One region of the Pantoea sp. y20 genome, then DNA from elsewhere that is predicted to be linked to it. Evidence: predicted binding sites of a transcription regulator. Region 1 holds the regulator's gene; each other region holds the start of a gene.

What was found. Region 1 encodes Fur, which represses iron uptake genes when iron is present. Its sites were predicted from a motif close to ATAATAATGAGAACNACTATCAA; they were not measured.
Region 2: fes (enterochelin esterase) is a predicted target of Fur. The motif match lies at 1,371-1,393, and genes of this name have one in related genera.
Region 3: ACYAC5_RS22640 (TonB-dependent siderophore receptor) is a predicted target of Fur. The motif match lies at 1,850-1,872, and genes of this name have one in related genera.
Region 4: efeU (iron uptake transporter permease EfeU) is a predicted target of Fur. The motif match lies at 1,427-1,449, and genes of this name have one in related genera.

Annotation. Positions count from the first base shown of each region.
Region 1 covers NZ_CM142816.1:1,258,036-1,261,203, forward strand. Annotated here, with positions in the region: gene glnS (glutamine--tRNA ligase) at 1-868, shown strand, start outside; gene ACYAC5_RS05800 (hypothetical protein) at 1,104-1,499, shown strand; gene fur (ferric iron uptake transcriptional regulator) at 1,561-2,010, opposite strand; gene fldA (flavodoxin FldA) at 2,365-2,895, opposite strand; gene ybfE (LexA regulated protein) at 3,033-3,168, opposite strand, start outside.
Region 2 covers NZ_CM142816.1:578,453-581,620, reverse strand. Annotated here, with positions in the region: gene ACYAC5_RS02605 (TonB-dependent siderophore receptor) at 1-1,184, opposite strand, end outside; gene fes (enterochelin esterase) at 1,444-2,673, shown strand; gene ACYAC5_RS02595 (enterobactin synthase subunit F) at 2,658-3,168, shown strand, end outside.
Region 3 covers NZ_JBUBNJ010000002.1:605,221-608,388, forward strand. Annotated here, with positions in the region: gene ACYAC5_RS22630 (amino acid ABC transporter permease) at 1-376, opposite strand, end outside; gene ACYAC5_RS22635 (ABC transporter substrate-binding protein) at 373-1,269, opposite strand; gene ACYAC5_RS22640 (TonB-dependent siderophore receptor) at 1,929-3,168, shown strand, end outside.
Region 4 covers NZ_CM142816.1:2,519,115-2,522,282, forward strand. Annotated here, with positions in the region: gene efeO (iron uptake system protein EfeO) at 1-480, opposite strand, end outside; gene efeU (iron uptake transporter permease EfeU) at 535-1,368, opposite strand; gene putP (sodium/proline symporter PutP) at 1,577-3,061, opposite strand.

The sequences.
Region 1 (3,168 bases):
GGTGATGTCGAAGCGTAAACTGACTCAGCTGGTGAGCGAGAAGGTGGTAGAAGGCTGGGACGATCCGCGCATGCTAACCGTTTCGGGTCTACGTCGTCGTGGTTATAGCGCCGCTTCTATCCGTGAGTTCTGCCGCCGTATTGGTGTGACCAAACAGGACAATATCGTGGAGATGGCTTCACTGGAATCGTGCATTCGTGACGATCTCAATGAAAACGCACCGCGTGCGATGGCGGTAATGGATCCGTTGAAAGTGGTGATCGAGAACCTGCCTGCAGGTCACGATGAGATCATCACTATGCCGAATCATCCGAACAAACCGGAGATGGGCACGCGTGAAGTGCCATTCAGCCGTGAAGTGTGGATCGATCGCGCTGACTTCCGTGAAGAAGCCAACAAGCAGTATAAGCGTTTGGTGCTGGGTAAAGAAGTGCGTCTGCGTAATGCTTACGTGATCCGTGCCGAACGTGTGGCGAAGGATGCTGAAGGCAATATTACCTGCATCTATTGTACTTGCGACGTTGATACGCTGAGCAAAGATCCGGCCGATGGCCGTAAAGTGAAAGGTGTTATCCATTGGGTTTCTGCAATCCACGCGCTGCCAGCGGAATTCCGCCTGTACGATCGTCTGTTCAGTGTGCCAAATCCGGGCGCGGCTGAGGATTTCCTCACCACCATCAACCCAAACTCACTGGAAATCAAACAGGGCTTCGTTGAGCCTGGTTTACGTGCTGCCGATTCGATGGCACCGTACCAGTTCGAACGTGAAGGCTATTTCTGTGCTGATAGCGTCTATTCACAGCCCTCCAGGCTGGTGTTTAACCGCACCGTAGGTTTGCGTGATACCTGGGCAAAAATCGGCGATTAATAGTTTTAGTCGCGAGCACGATAAGATCATGAAAGGGCGAGCAATCGCCCTTTTTTATTATCTCAATTTGGCCAGATACGACCTTTTATGCTGCACGCCTCAATTCGCCTTTAATTCCCTATTTGCGACTATTCTGACTTTAGAAAAATTAACCCATTTGGCAGTGTGAAAAACTTTTTTTCAGGTAGGCTATGCGCTCTCAGACGGTGCTCTGCGGCTTATCTAAGGAAAAAAAATGACAACTCTCGCCCAGGAAGCCAGGCATAGCGTGGTGGTTTTACATCAGCTTATTGAACGTATTTTCAATCAGGCGGAAGGCAGTGACGACAGCATTGATCTGTTTTTATCGCACTTTCATCCCGAGTTCAAAATGGTCACGCCGCAAGGCAAACGATTGGACCTCAATGAAATGGAAGTGCTGTTTCGCCAGTTACAGGGGCAGCGTGAAGGCATGCGCATTGCCACCAGTGAGCACGCCATCATCTCGCAGCAAAGCGAGGAAGTGACGATTCAGTATCGTGAATTACAGATGATGAACGGCATCAATCAGAGCCGCATTTCACTGGCGGTATTGGATTGCAGCACCGCCATTCCGCGCTGGCGCTACCTGCAGGAAACGCTTGTCGCCTGATTACAGGCATAAAAAAACCGGCTCAAGCGCCGGTTTTTTTTATACTGCATAGCACACTCAATTACTTATCGTGGAGCGTATCGTCTTCGCGGCAGTCTCCCAAAGCACAATGACCGTACAGGTACAGGCTGTGGTTGCTGAGCTTAATGCCGTGGCGAGTGGCAATTTCACGCTGACGCGTTTCGATTGATTCATCGCTGAATTCTATAACTTTGCCACAATCCAGGCAGATCAAGTGATCGTGGTGATGCTGCTGAGTCAGTTCGAAGACAGATTTGCCGCCTTCAAAGTTGTGACGGGTTACGATGCCCGCGTCGTCAAACTGGTTAAGAACGCGATACACCGTTGCCAGACCAATCTCTTCGCCCATATCAATCAGGCGCTTATACAAATCTTCCGCACTGACGTGATGGGACTCTGGGCCGGGTCCCTGAAGCACTTCCAGAATTTTCAGTCTGGGTAGCGTGACTTTCAGGCCAGCCTTCTTCAATGCGGAGTTGTTGTCAGTCATGCGGATATTGTCCTGTTACTTTGCTAGTCACTTGCGGCGCAGGGGCCTTGAATGTTTAGGTCAACGCGCATTCTCATTTGCGTCTCATTATAGAACTCAAGCAGTGAAATGAAAACCAAGGCAACGTCCTTAATCACCAAAGTTTGTAAGGATATCGTCACTAACGTCTTCAAGACGCTTGGGTTTTGGATTCCATTTCACTCAGCCTCATTCTACTGCCAGAGGAATAAGCGGATGACCATTGCGGGTATTCTACAGATTTGCGGGGAAAAGTTAAAAAACCGTAGCTATTATTTTTATAGGAAATTCCGTTACCCGATGTGAGGCAGTGCGCACATCGGGCAGAGCAGGGAATTAAGCTTCAATAATCTCTTTCAGCTGCAGCTCATCAAAGATCTGCTTCACCCACTTCTCAACGCGTTCGTTGGTCAATTCCGGCTGACGGTCTTCGTCAATGGCCAAACCAAGGAAGTTTTTGTCATCGGCCAGGCCTTTAGAGGCTTCGAAGTGATAGCCTTCGGTTGGCCAGTGACCGACGATCACCGCACCATTCGGCTCAATGATGTCACGGATAGTGCCCATCGCATCACAGAAGTACTCGGCGTAATCTTCCTGATCGCCACAACCAAACAGCGCTACCAGCTTACCATTGAAATCAATCTCTTCCAGCGTCGGGAAGAAATCGTCCCAGTCACACTGCGCTTCGCCGTAATACCAGGTTGGGATACCCAGCAGCAGGATGTCGAACGCTTCGAGATCTTCTTTGGTGCTCTTAGCAATGTCATGCACTTCGGCGACATCTTTACCCAGTTGTTTCTGGATCATCTTTGCAATGTTTTCAGTGTTGCCGGTATCGCTGCCGAAGAAAATGCCTACGATTGCCATGGGTTAGGTAACCTCTTAAATCCTGATTGTGAAAGTAAGTCAGTTGACTGCACAGTTATGCGAATAATAGCAGACCGGTAAAAAGTGCGGAACGTATAAAACCGTGACTTTGTGTTCCAGCGTGCGGTCTTCGCGCGTTACGACAGTTTGAGCTGTGCCAGCAGCATTTGTTCAATCAATTCGCTGCGACTGATGTTTTGCTGATCGGCTAGCGTGCTGAGGGCGTCAACCGCCTCGCTCGACATCTTCAGCTCAACACGACGCAGCCCACGC
Region 2 (3,168 bases), 680 kb from region 1:
TTAAACAGCAGCTCAAATGGAATGCTGACTTCGCTATGCAGCAGCACGTCATCCAGCTGAATGGTGTTGAAACCGCTGTTAGAGAAGATGCCTTCGGTGCCGCCGGCCAAACCTTCATTGATGCGCGAGTTGCGGGTTTTCTCGTAGCGCGCGTAGGTATTGGTGCTGACGCCGTTATCCCATGCGCCGGTCCATTTCAATGAGACGTTCTGGCGATACAGGCGGTTAGTTTCATCACCGTACAGACTTTTCACCAGCGAGCTGGTGTTGGTGTTCTGCGTATCACCCGCATACAGGTTGCCCTGACGGCTGTAACCGGCCTGCAGCTCCAGCGTCTGCATCGGTGCAAACGCCCAGCTCAGCAAGGCATTGATATCTTTATTAACTGAACCTTCACGACCGGCCGGATAGCTGCCCGCATAGCTGCCGGTGCGCGCCGCCGCATGCCCTTCGTTGATGTCATAGGCATCGGCCTGGGTTTTGGCTAAACCACCGTACAAACGGAAGTTGAAATCATCGCCCAGCGGCCCTTCCAGACTGAAGTTAGTGCGCTTAGTGGCGCCTTCCGCTTTATGTTCCGGCACGTTGTAATAGGTGTTCCAGGAACCGTGCCACTGCTGATCGGTCTGTTTTTTGGTGATGATATTCACCACACCGCCCGCCGCGCCGTTACCGTAACGCACCGCCGCCGGTCCGCGAATCACGTCGATGTGATCGATCATCTCCGGCGGCACCCAGTTGGTGTCGCCACGCGTATCACGCTCGCCACGCCAGCCAAGGCGCACCGAGTTGCGGCTGGTGATCGGCATGCCGTCCACCATGATCAAGGTGTTTTCCGGGCCCATACCACGAATATCGATCTGGCGATTGTTACCGCGCTGGCCGCTGGTGGAGTTGCCTGTCAGGTTAACGCCTGGCATGGTACGGATAATTTCAGACACATCACGCGCGGGCGGATGTTTTTTGATTTCGTCGGCGGTAATGGTTGAGACGCCCGGCGCTTGCAGGTTCTGCTGCTGCGCGGTGACCATCAAGGTGCCGCCGTCCATTGATTGTGCGTCAGTCGTGCTGGCAGAGGTTTTGCTGGAGGAAGTCTCTGCTGCCCAGGCGCTGCTGGAAAGCAGTGAGGCGCTGAGCCCCAGTTCAATCAGAATGGCTAACGATAACCGTGAGTAATTTTTCATTTTATACGTTCCTGGATGGCCAGCAAAAAGCCGTTGAATGCTTAACTGGCGAGCCGGTGAGAAGATCCCTGTCCATATCGCGCCCAGTTCCAGACCCTTCAAACCATCCGTAGCGCAACCTTACCGAACGGTAAGCATCTGGCGGAACAGGCGTGCTCATTTTTGAGCGCAGTCACCCTATTGCAAATGCAAATTATTATCAATAGTATTATTCATCAAGCTTATGTAAATCTCCGCGTAAACACCGACTGGCAGCCCTATGACCTGGCGAAATGATGTAACCGGCAGTGCGGCCTGGTGGCAGGCGCAACAATCCCAAGGTATTCCCCGCATTGAGTTAGTAGACGATGGCCAATGTCAGGTCACTTTCTTCTGGCGTGATCCGCAAGGCGATGAGACGCAATCGTCGACCCAGCGCGTGTGGATTAACATTACCGGCGTGACCGATCACCACCAGCGCCGCCCGCCGCAGTCGTTAATGCGTGTGGCGGGCACCAACGTCTGGTATTGGCAGACCTCGCTGCCCGCCAACTGGCGCGGCAGTTACTGTTTGATGCCCGATGAACAGGCCACGGACTTCACTGGCGTTGCCGACATGTCCACGCTGCGCAACTGGTGGCGCGACAAATTTCCGACGGCGCAGGCCGATCCTTTGAACAGCTTACGTGGCTGGTCCGGTGGTCGCGGCATGGGCGTCTCGCCGCTGCATCTGCCTCACGCACCCGATCAACAGCTGTGGCAAGCGGTGGATAACGGCACAGCGCCAACCATTGAACTGCAACAGCAACAATGGGATAGCGCGCTATTAGGCAACAGCCGCAAGGTGTGGATTTACACCACCGGCGCAGCCAATCCCGCACAGCGTCCGCTGGCCATCATGCTTGACGGGCAATTCTGGGCGCACAGCATGCCGATTGCCGGACCGCTGCAGCAGCTCACTGATGCCGGTTCTTTGCCGCCAGCGGTGTATCTGTTTATCGACATCATTGACCGCGAACACCGCAGCCGCGAGCTGCCGTGTAACGCGCAGTTTTGGCAAGCCATTCAGCAAGAACTGTTACCGCAAATTGCACAATCAACGCCTTATCGCCAGCAGGCGGACAGTACCATCGTCGCCGGACAAAGCTTTGGCGGCCTGGCGTCGGTGTTTGCCGCGCTGCACTGGCCGGAAACCTTTGGCAACGCGCTCAGCTTATCGGGCTCCTTCTGGTGGCCGGAACGCGGCAATCCGCACGGCTGGCTGCTGCAGGCGCTGGATAACGGTCTTGCACCGCGTCAACCGCTGCGTTTCTGGCTCGAAGCGGGCAAACGCGAAGGCTTGATTCTGCAAGCTAATCAACAACTTCAACAGCAGCTTAGCGCTGCCGGCTATCAGGTGAATTACCTGCCGGTGGAAGGCGGCCATGACGCGCTCTGTTGGCGCGGCGGCCTGCTGAATGGCCTGCAAGCGCTGTGGAGCAAACCGGAGCATCCATGTCCGAATCCCTGATGAATAAGCCTATGACCGACCAACAAACCTTGCCGTTAGTCGCGGCACAGCCCGGCATCTGGATTGCCGATCAGCTGTCACCTCATCACAACGCTTACGCGGTGGCGCACTTTGTCGAACTGCGCGGTGAGATTGATAGCGCCCTGTTGGCGCAGGCGATCGTTGCGGGCATGCAGGAAGCCGACACGCTGAATATGGCCTTTGGTGAGGTGGAAGGCGAAGCCTTGCAGTGGCCGCAGCCACACGCCTTTAGCCTGCCGCAGATTGTCGATTTGCGCGCGGAGGCCGATGCGCCCGCCAAAGCGCGCGCGCTGATGCGTGACGATATGAATGGCGAACTGCGCGTATTGAGCGGCGCAAAGCTGTGGCATCACCGCCTGTTCCGTCTCGACGATCAGCATTGGTTTTGGTATCAGCGCTATCATCATTTGGTGGTGGATGGCTTCAGCTTTACCGCGCTGACGCGCCGCATAGCCAATCTCTACAGCGCGGCCG
Region 3 (3,168 bases), on a different replicon from region 1:
GATAAAGCGCCGCGATGTTGTACCACAGGAACAGTTGCACCAACATCGGTACACCACGGAAGAACCAGGTGTAGAACCAGCTCACGCCCACCAGCACCGGATTGGAGGAGAGGCGCATCAGCGCCAGCACCGTACCGAAGGCAAAACCCAGCACCACAGAGATCGCAGTGAGCTGCAGCGTCATTAATACGCCTTGCAGGATCGATTCGCCGGTAAAGTTCTCCGCAATCACGCTCCATTCGAAGCGTGGATTATTAATCATCGAGTTCGCCATCGCCACCACGCACAACAACACGACCAGCGCACTCAGCCAGCGTCCGTAGTAACGTTTGCCGACGATTTTCAAATCGCCGGTGTGGTCGTGAATGTCACTCATTGAAAGATTTCCTGATTGCGTTTGGCTTGTTTAACAGCACCAAAGCCGATGCCCCAGTTGTCGAGGATCTTGTTGTAGCTGCCATCTTTGATCAGCGAGTTAAGCGCGGCCTGTACGGCGGGCTCCAGCGCGGAATCTTTCGGGAAAGCGACGGAAACGGGTGCGTCATGGACGGTGATCTCACCGCTCATGGTCAGCGGTTTAATCACCTTCACCTGCCACAGCAAACCTTCATACGGGCCGAGGAACATTGGCACGCGACCGCTTACCACCGCCTGCACGCCAGCTGGACGATCCGGGAAGACGGAGACTTTGATTGGCTTTTTACCCGCCGCTTCACAGGCTTTGCTGGCGTCTTCAAGGCGCGTAACCTGAGTGGTACCGGAACCGGCGCCCACTTCTTTACCACAGACATCGGCCAGCTCTTTGAATGGCGCGATGTTGGCATCTTTACGCGAGATAATGCCGAGGCGGCTGGCATCGTAATAACCCACGAAGTCGATGATTTTGGCACGCGCTGGCGTGGCGTTAATATTGGAGAGCGCCACATCGTAACGACCGGTTTTCAGGCCTGGAATGATGTTGTCGAAACCGCCGGTGTCGCGCCACTGAACCTGGATTCCCAGACGCTCGCCCACGGCATTCATGATATCGATTTCACGGCCGGCCAGCGTTTTGTTGTCTTCTTTATAGAAGGTGGTTGGCGGCGTGTTGGGGTTGGTTCCGGCAACAATATAGCCCCGTTTCACCACATCCGCAGGCAGCAGGCTTTTCAGCGCAGGATCGGCCTGCACATGGATTGAGCTGTCAGTTGGGACGTTTTCATCGGCGGCGAACGCGGTGTGTGCACTCAGCGCGAGCGCAAGAAGAGTCATGCCTTTGGCGAATTTCACTGGAACCTTTCTCCTGATTTATAAAAAGTTTCCCCACAGGGAAAAGGCGTTGAGGTAGCGATGGTTTTGTCTCCTGACTCACCTCGTGCGAACGGCGTGCGGTGAGTGGAATTGTCATCCTCATATACCCTAAATAATTCCAGCTGCAACAAGGCGGCAAGTGTGTGAATCCCCGGGAGCTTACTTAAGTAAGTGACTGGGGTGAACACGCGGAGCCAACGCAGTTGCGGCTGAAATTATGACGGGTATTTACGTCCCGATTAGCATTCTCTGGAAGATAGATAACAATCACAAATGCGAAAAAAACATATCTATTGCCGAAATATGGCAATAGCCGCTAGCACGGTTGCAAGGCGGGATTTCCGCCCGAGATTTGGCACGTAACACTCAGCAGAATTCAGAATATGCTAGTGAATCAATAGCCTGCTTATCCAGTATTCATCGACACATTTCTTCTTACTCATAACGGTTTCTTCTAAGCAAATGAGAAATTCCCCTCTCCGCAACTCATACCCCGCAACCGAACAACCTTTGTAAAGGTTTGTATTGTCAGGCATGTTGCCGTCTCACTGAATAGACAATGAGAACCGTTATCATTATCATGCGCATTTACTTACAATTGTTAACGTTACAGGGAGAAAACTTAAGTGAATGTAACCATGCGTGGCAAAAAGCGTCCAATTGCGCTTTTTTTAGCGGGAATGCTAACGTCGCCTGCCTTTGCAGCTGAAACCACCGAAAAGCTGGCTGACGATGAATCAATGATCGTCACCGCCGAGCAGGAGCTGAAACAGCAACCGGGCGTGTCCACCATCACCGCTGAAGACATCAAAAAAAATCCCCCTGTTAACGATCTCTCCGACATCATTCGCAAAATGCCCGGCGTAAACCTTACCGGTAACGGCGCCAGCGGCAGCCGCGGCAATAACCGGCAAATCGATATCCGTGGCATGGGCCCGGAAAACACCCTGGTGATGATCGATGGCGTGCCGGTTTCCTCTCGTAACTCGGTGCGCTACAGCTGGCGCGGCGAGCGTGATTCACGCGGCGATACCAACTGGGTGCCAGTTGAAATGGTTGAGCGCATTGAAGTGATTCGAGGCCCGGCCGCTGCTCGATACGGTTCTGGCGCGGCGGGCGGCGTGGTGAACATCATTACCAAGCGTCCCACCAACGACTGGCACGGCTCGCTGTCGCTCTATACCAGCCAGCCGGAAAATAGCAAAGAAGGCGATACCCGACGCGCTAACTTCAATCTCAGCGGCCCGCTGGCCGGTGATGCGTTGACCATGCGCCTGTACGGCAACATCAACCGCACCGATGCCGATGCGTTCGATATCAACACCGCAGAAAACGGTTCATACGCGGCGGGCCGTGAAGGCGTGCGCAACAAAGACATCAATACCGTGCTGTCGTGGAAAATCACGCCGCTGCAAATCATCGACTTCTCCTGGGGCTACAGCCGTCAGGGCAATATTTATGCCGGTGACACGCAGAACAGTAACAGCAACGCCAGCACCGACGGTTTAGTGGAGTCGCTGTACGGTGATGAAACTAACCGCATGTATCGCCAGAGCTACGGCATCGCGCACAACGGTATCTGGGATTGGGGAACCTCGAAGCTCAATTTCAACTACGAGAAAACCAATAACACCCGCCTGCAGGAAGGCACTGCCGGGCGTACTGAAGGAATGATCAACAGCGATACGTACGCCACCAGCCGCCTGGAAAGCTATCGCGCGGGCGGAGAGATCAACTTCCCGCTGCAGCTGCTGGTCGATCAAACCGTGACGCTGGGCGCGGAGTGGAACCGCGACGAGCTGAACGATCCAGCATCAATGCTTGCGGCCAGCGCGAGCGGCGTGAATTTGCCAGGCAGTTCTGGCGATCCATCGCAGC
Region 4 (3,168 bases), 1.3 Mb from region 1:
GCCGGCTTTCACCGCATCGGTAAACGCTTTGGTGCCCGCTACCAGCTCTTTCACTTCATTCATCACGTAGACTTTGTAGTCGGCGATCGGGCCAACCAGCTCCAGCACATCCGGTTTACCGTTTGCCGCTTTCTTCGCATCGCCGCTCACCACCAGCTTGCCTTTCGGGTTGCTGAGCAGGCCGCAGGTCATGTCATATTCGCCCGCTTCCAGATTGGCGGTGAGTTTCTGGCTGAAGCCAGGCGCGATGTTTTCACGCTCTTCCACCACCATCACCCCTTTCAGGATTTCCCACTCCAGCGCTTTCTGGCTGTTGTTTTTGATGATGAACTGGGTTTTACCGGCCTGCACGTTGAGCGACATCGGCTCACATTGTTTGTCCGTCACGGTGACCGTGACTTGCGGGACGGCAGCAGTAGCCGCACCGGAAAGCGCCAGCATAGCAACCAACAGCGCCTTGCGGCGGAAGCGAATCGTCATAGTGATATCCCTGTTACATGGAAGAACAGGCGCGCAATCGCGCCTGATTAAATTTCAGCGTGTGGTACGTGCCGCGTTGACTGCAGGCCGGGCCGGGAAGAAAAACAGCAGCAGCGCCGGGATGAGATAGGCAAGCCACACCGCCACTTCGCTGACGCTTGGCGTTTCCTGGTAACCTAAAATCCCTTCCAAAAGCGTGCCGAACACCGAGTGCGTTGAGAGCGTGTTGCTCATATCAAACGCTACATCCTGGAAGTGATTCCACAAACCGGCCTCATGGAAGGCGCGAATGGCGCCGGCGGACAACCCCGCTGCGACAAACAGAATGAACAAACTGGTCCAGCGGAAAAAGTGCGCCAGGTTCAGGCGAATGCCGCCGTAATAGAGCAAAAAGCCCAGCGCCACGGCGGTTGCAAGGCCGAGCACCGCGCCGAGCGGCGGCGCATAACCCACATCTTGCGTGAACGCGGCCAGCAGGAAGAACACCGATTCCAGCCCTTCACGCGCCACCGCCAGAAACACCATCAGCACCAGCGGGAAGCCGCTGCTGCCCTGCTTCTGCAACGCCTGATCGACCGATTTTTCCAGCGTGGCTTTGATATTGCGCGAAACTTTGCGCATCCAGAACACCATCGACGTCAGGATCACCACGGCAATCACCGCGACAATGCCTTCGAACAGCTCCTGCTGTTTCTGAGGAAACTCACCGGTAGTTTCATTAATAAAGATGCCCAACGCTAAGCAGAGCGCGGCAGCGATAAATACGCCGGCCCACATGGCGGGAAACCATTGGGTGCGCTGGGTTCGTTTGAGATAGCTGGCAATCAGGCTGACGATGAGCGCTGCTTCCAGACCTTCGCGCAGCATAATGAGAAAGGGAACGAACATCACCAACCTCTTGAATTTTAAGAAGGGTAAACCTTAGGTAAAAAAACGTAAAGTGCGAACGATAGTGATTATCATTACTGAAGAGAGAAATACAAGTCACTGCAGGAAATTAATTTTGTTTTGCGGATGGGGGAGCGGGTTTTAGAGGGTGCGCACTCCTGCGCACCCGGGGGTTCATCAAACATGTCGCCATCAACGGCGATAGAGGTTACTTGCTGTGGTATTGGGCTTCGGCGGCGGCAAAGCGCTGCTGTGCCGCTTCTGATGGGCCGCGACCCAGCAGGCTAAATACCACAATCGCGATACTGGCGAACGCGAAGCCTGGGATGATTTCATACAGCTCGGCGTAGCCATAATCTTTCCACAGCAGTACGGTTAGCGCGCCAATCACCATACCGGCCAACGCGCCGTTGCGCGTCATGCGTTTCCAGCACACGCCGAACAGCACCACCGGACCAAAGGCGGCACCGAAGCCTGCCCACGCATAGCTCACCAGACCCAACACGCGGTTTTCCGGGTTGGCTGCCAACGCGATAGCAATCAGGGCAATCACCAGCACCATTAAGCGCCCTACCCACACCAGCTCTTTCTGGCTGGCGTTTTTACGCAGGAAGCCTTTATAGAGATCTTCGGTCAGGGCGCTGGAGCACACCAGCAGCTGGCAGCTTAAGGTCGACATCACCGCGGCGAGAATCGCTGAGAGCAAGATACCGGCAATCCACGGATTGAACAGAATACGCGCCAGTTCGATAAAGATACGCTCGCCGTTCTGGCTTACGCCCGCCGCCTGATCAGGATGGTTCTCGAAGTAGGCGATACCAAAGAAGCCCACCGCCACCGCGCCACCCAGGCACAGGATCATCCAAATCATACCGATACGACGCGCGCTGCGGATGGTGTGATGCGAATCGGCCGCCATAAAGCGCGCCAGTATATGCGGCTGCCCAAAGTAGCCAAGTCCCCAACCGAGCAGCGAAATCACCGCGACAAAGTTCAGCCCTTTCAGCATATCGAGGTTTTCGAGGCTCTTCGCCCTGATCACCGCCAGTGAATCATCCAGGCCGCCGACGGCGACAATCACGATAATTGGCGTCAGAATTAGCGCAAAAATCATCAGGCTGGCCTGCACGGTATCGGTCCAGCTCACCGCGAGGAAACCGCCCACCAGCGTGTAGAGAATGGTGGCAGCAGCACCTGCCCACAGCGCGGTTTGGTAATCCATGCCAAAGGTACTTTCAAACAGACGCGCACCGGCAACCACGCCAGACGCACAATAGATAGTGAAGAAGATCAGAATCACCACCGCCGAGATAACGCGCAGCAGTTTGCTGTTATCTTCGAAACGGCTGGAGAAGAAGTCTGGCAGGGTTAACGCATTATCGTGATGCTCGGTCTGCACACGCAGACGGCCCGCTACAATGCGCCAGTTCAGCCAGGCACCGATGATCAGGCCGATGGCGATCCAACTTTCGGAGATCCCGGACAGGAAAATGGCGCCCGGCAGGCCCATTAATAACCAGCCGCTCATATCGGAAGCACCCGCAGAGAGCGCGGTCACGACGCTCCCTAAACTGCGCCCGCCGAGAATATAGTCATCGAAGCTTTTGGTTGATCGCCAGGCGATGAAACCTATCAGCACCATCCCAAGGATATACACTACAAAGGTCACCAACATCGGTGTACTTACACTCATGAGTCTCTCCACTTATTATTTGATCCATCAAGAGAAATCTTTTTGATCAGCGCTGTCGGAACGGGACAGCAGCCTGGTTTCACCGCATCCAGAGAAAGCGATTTCTC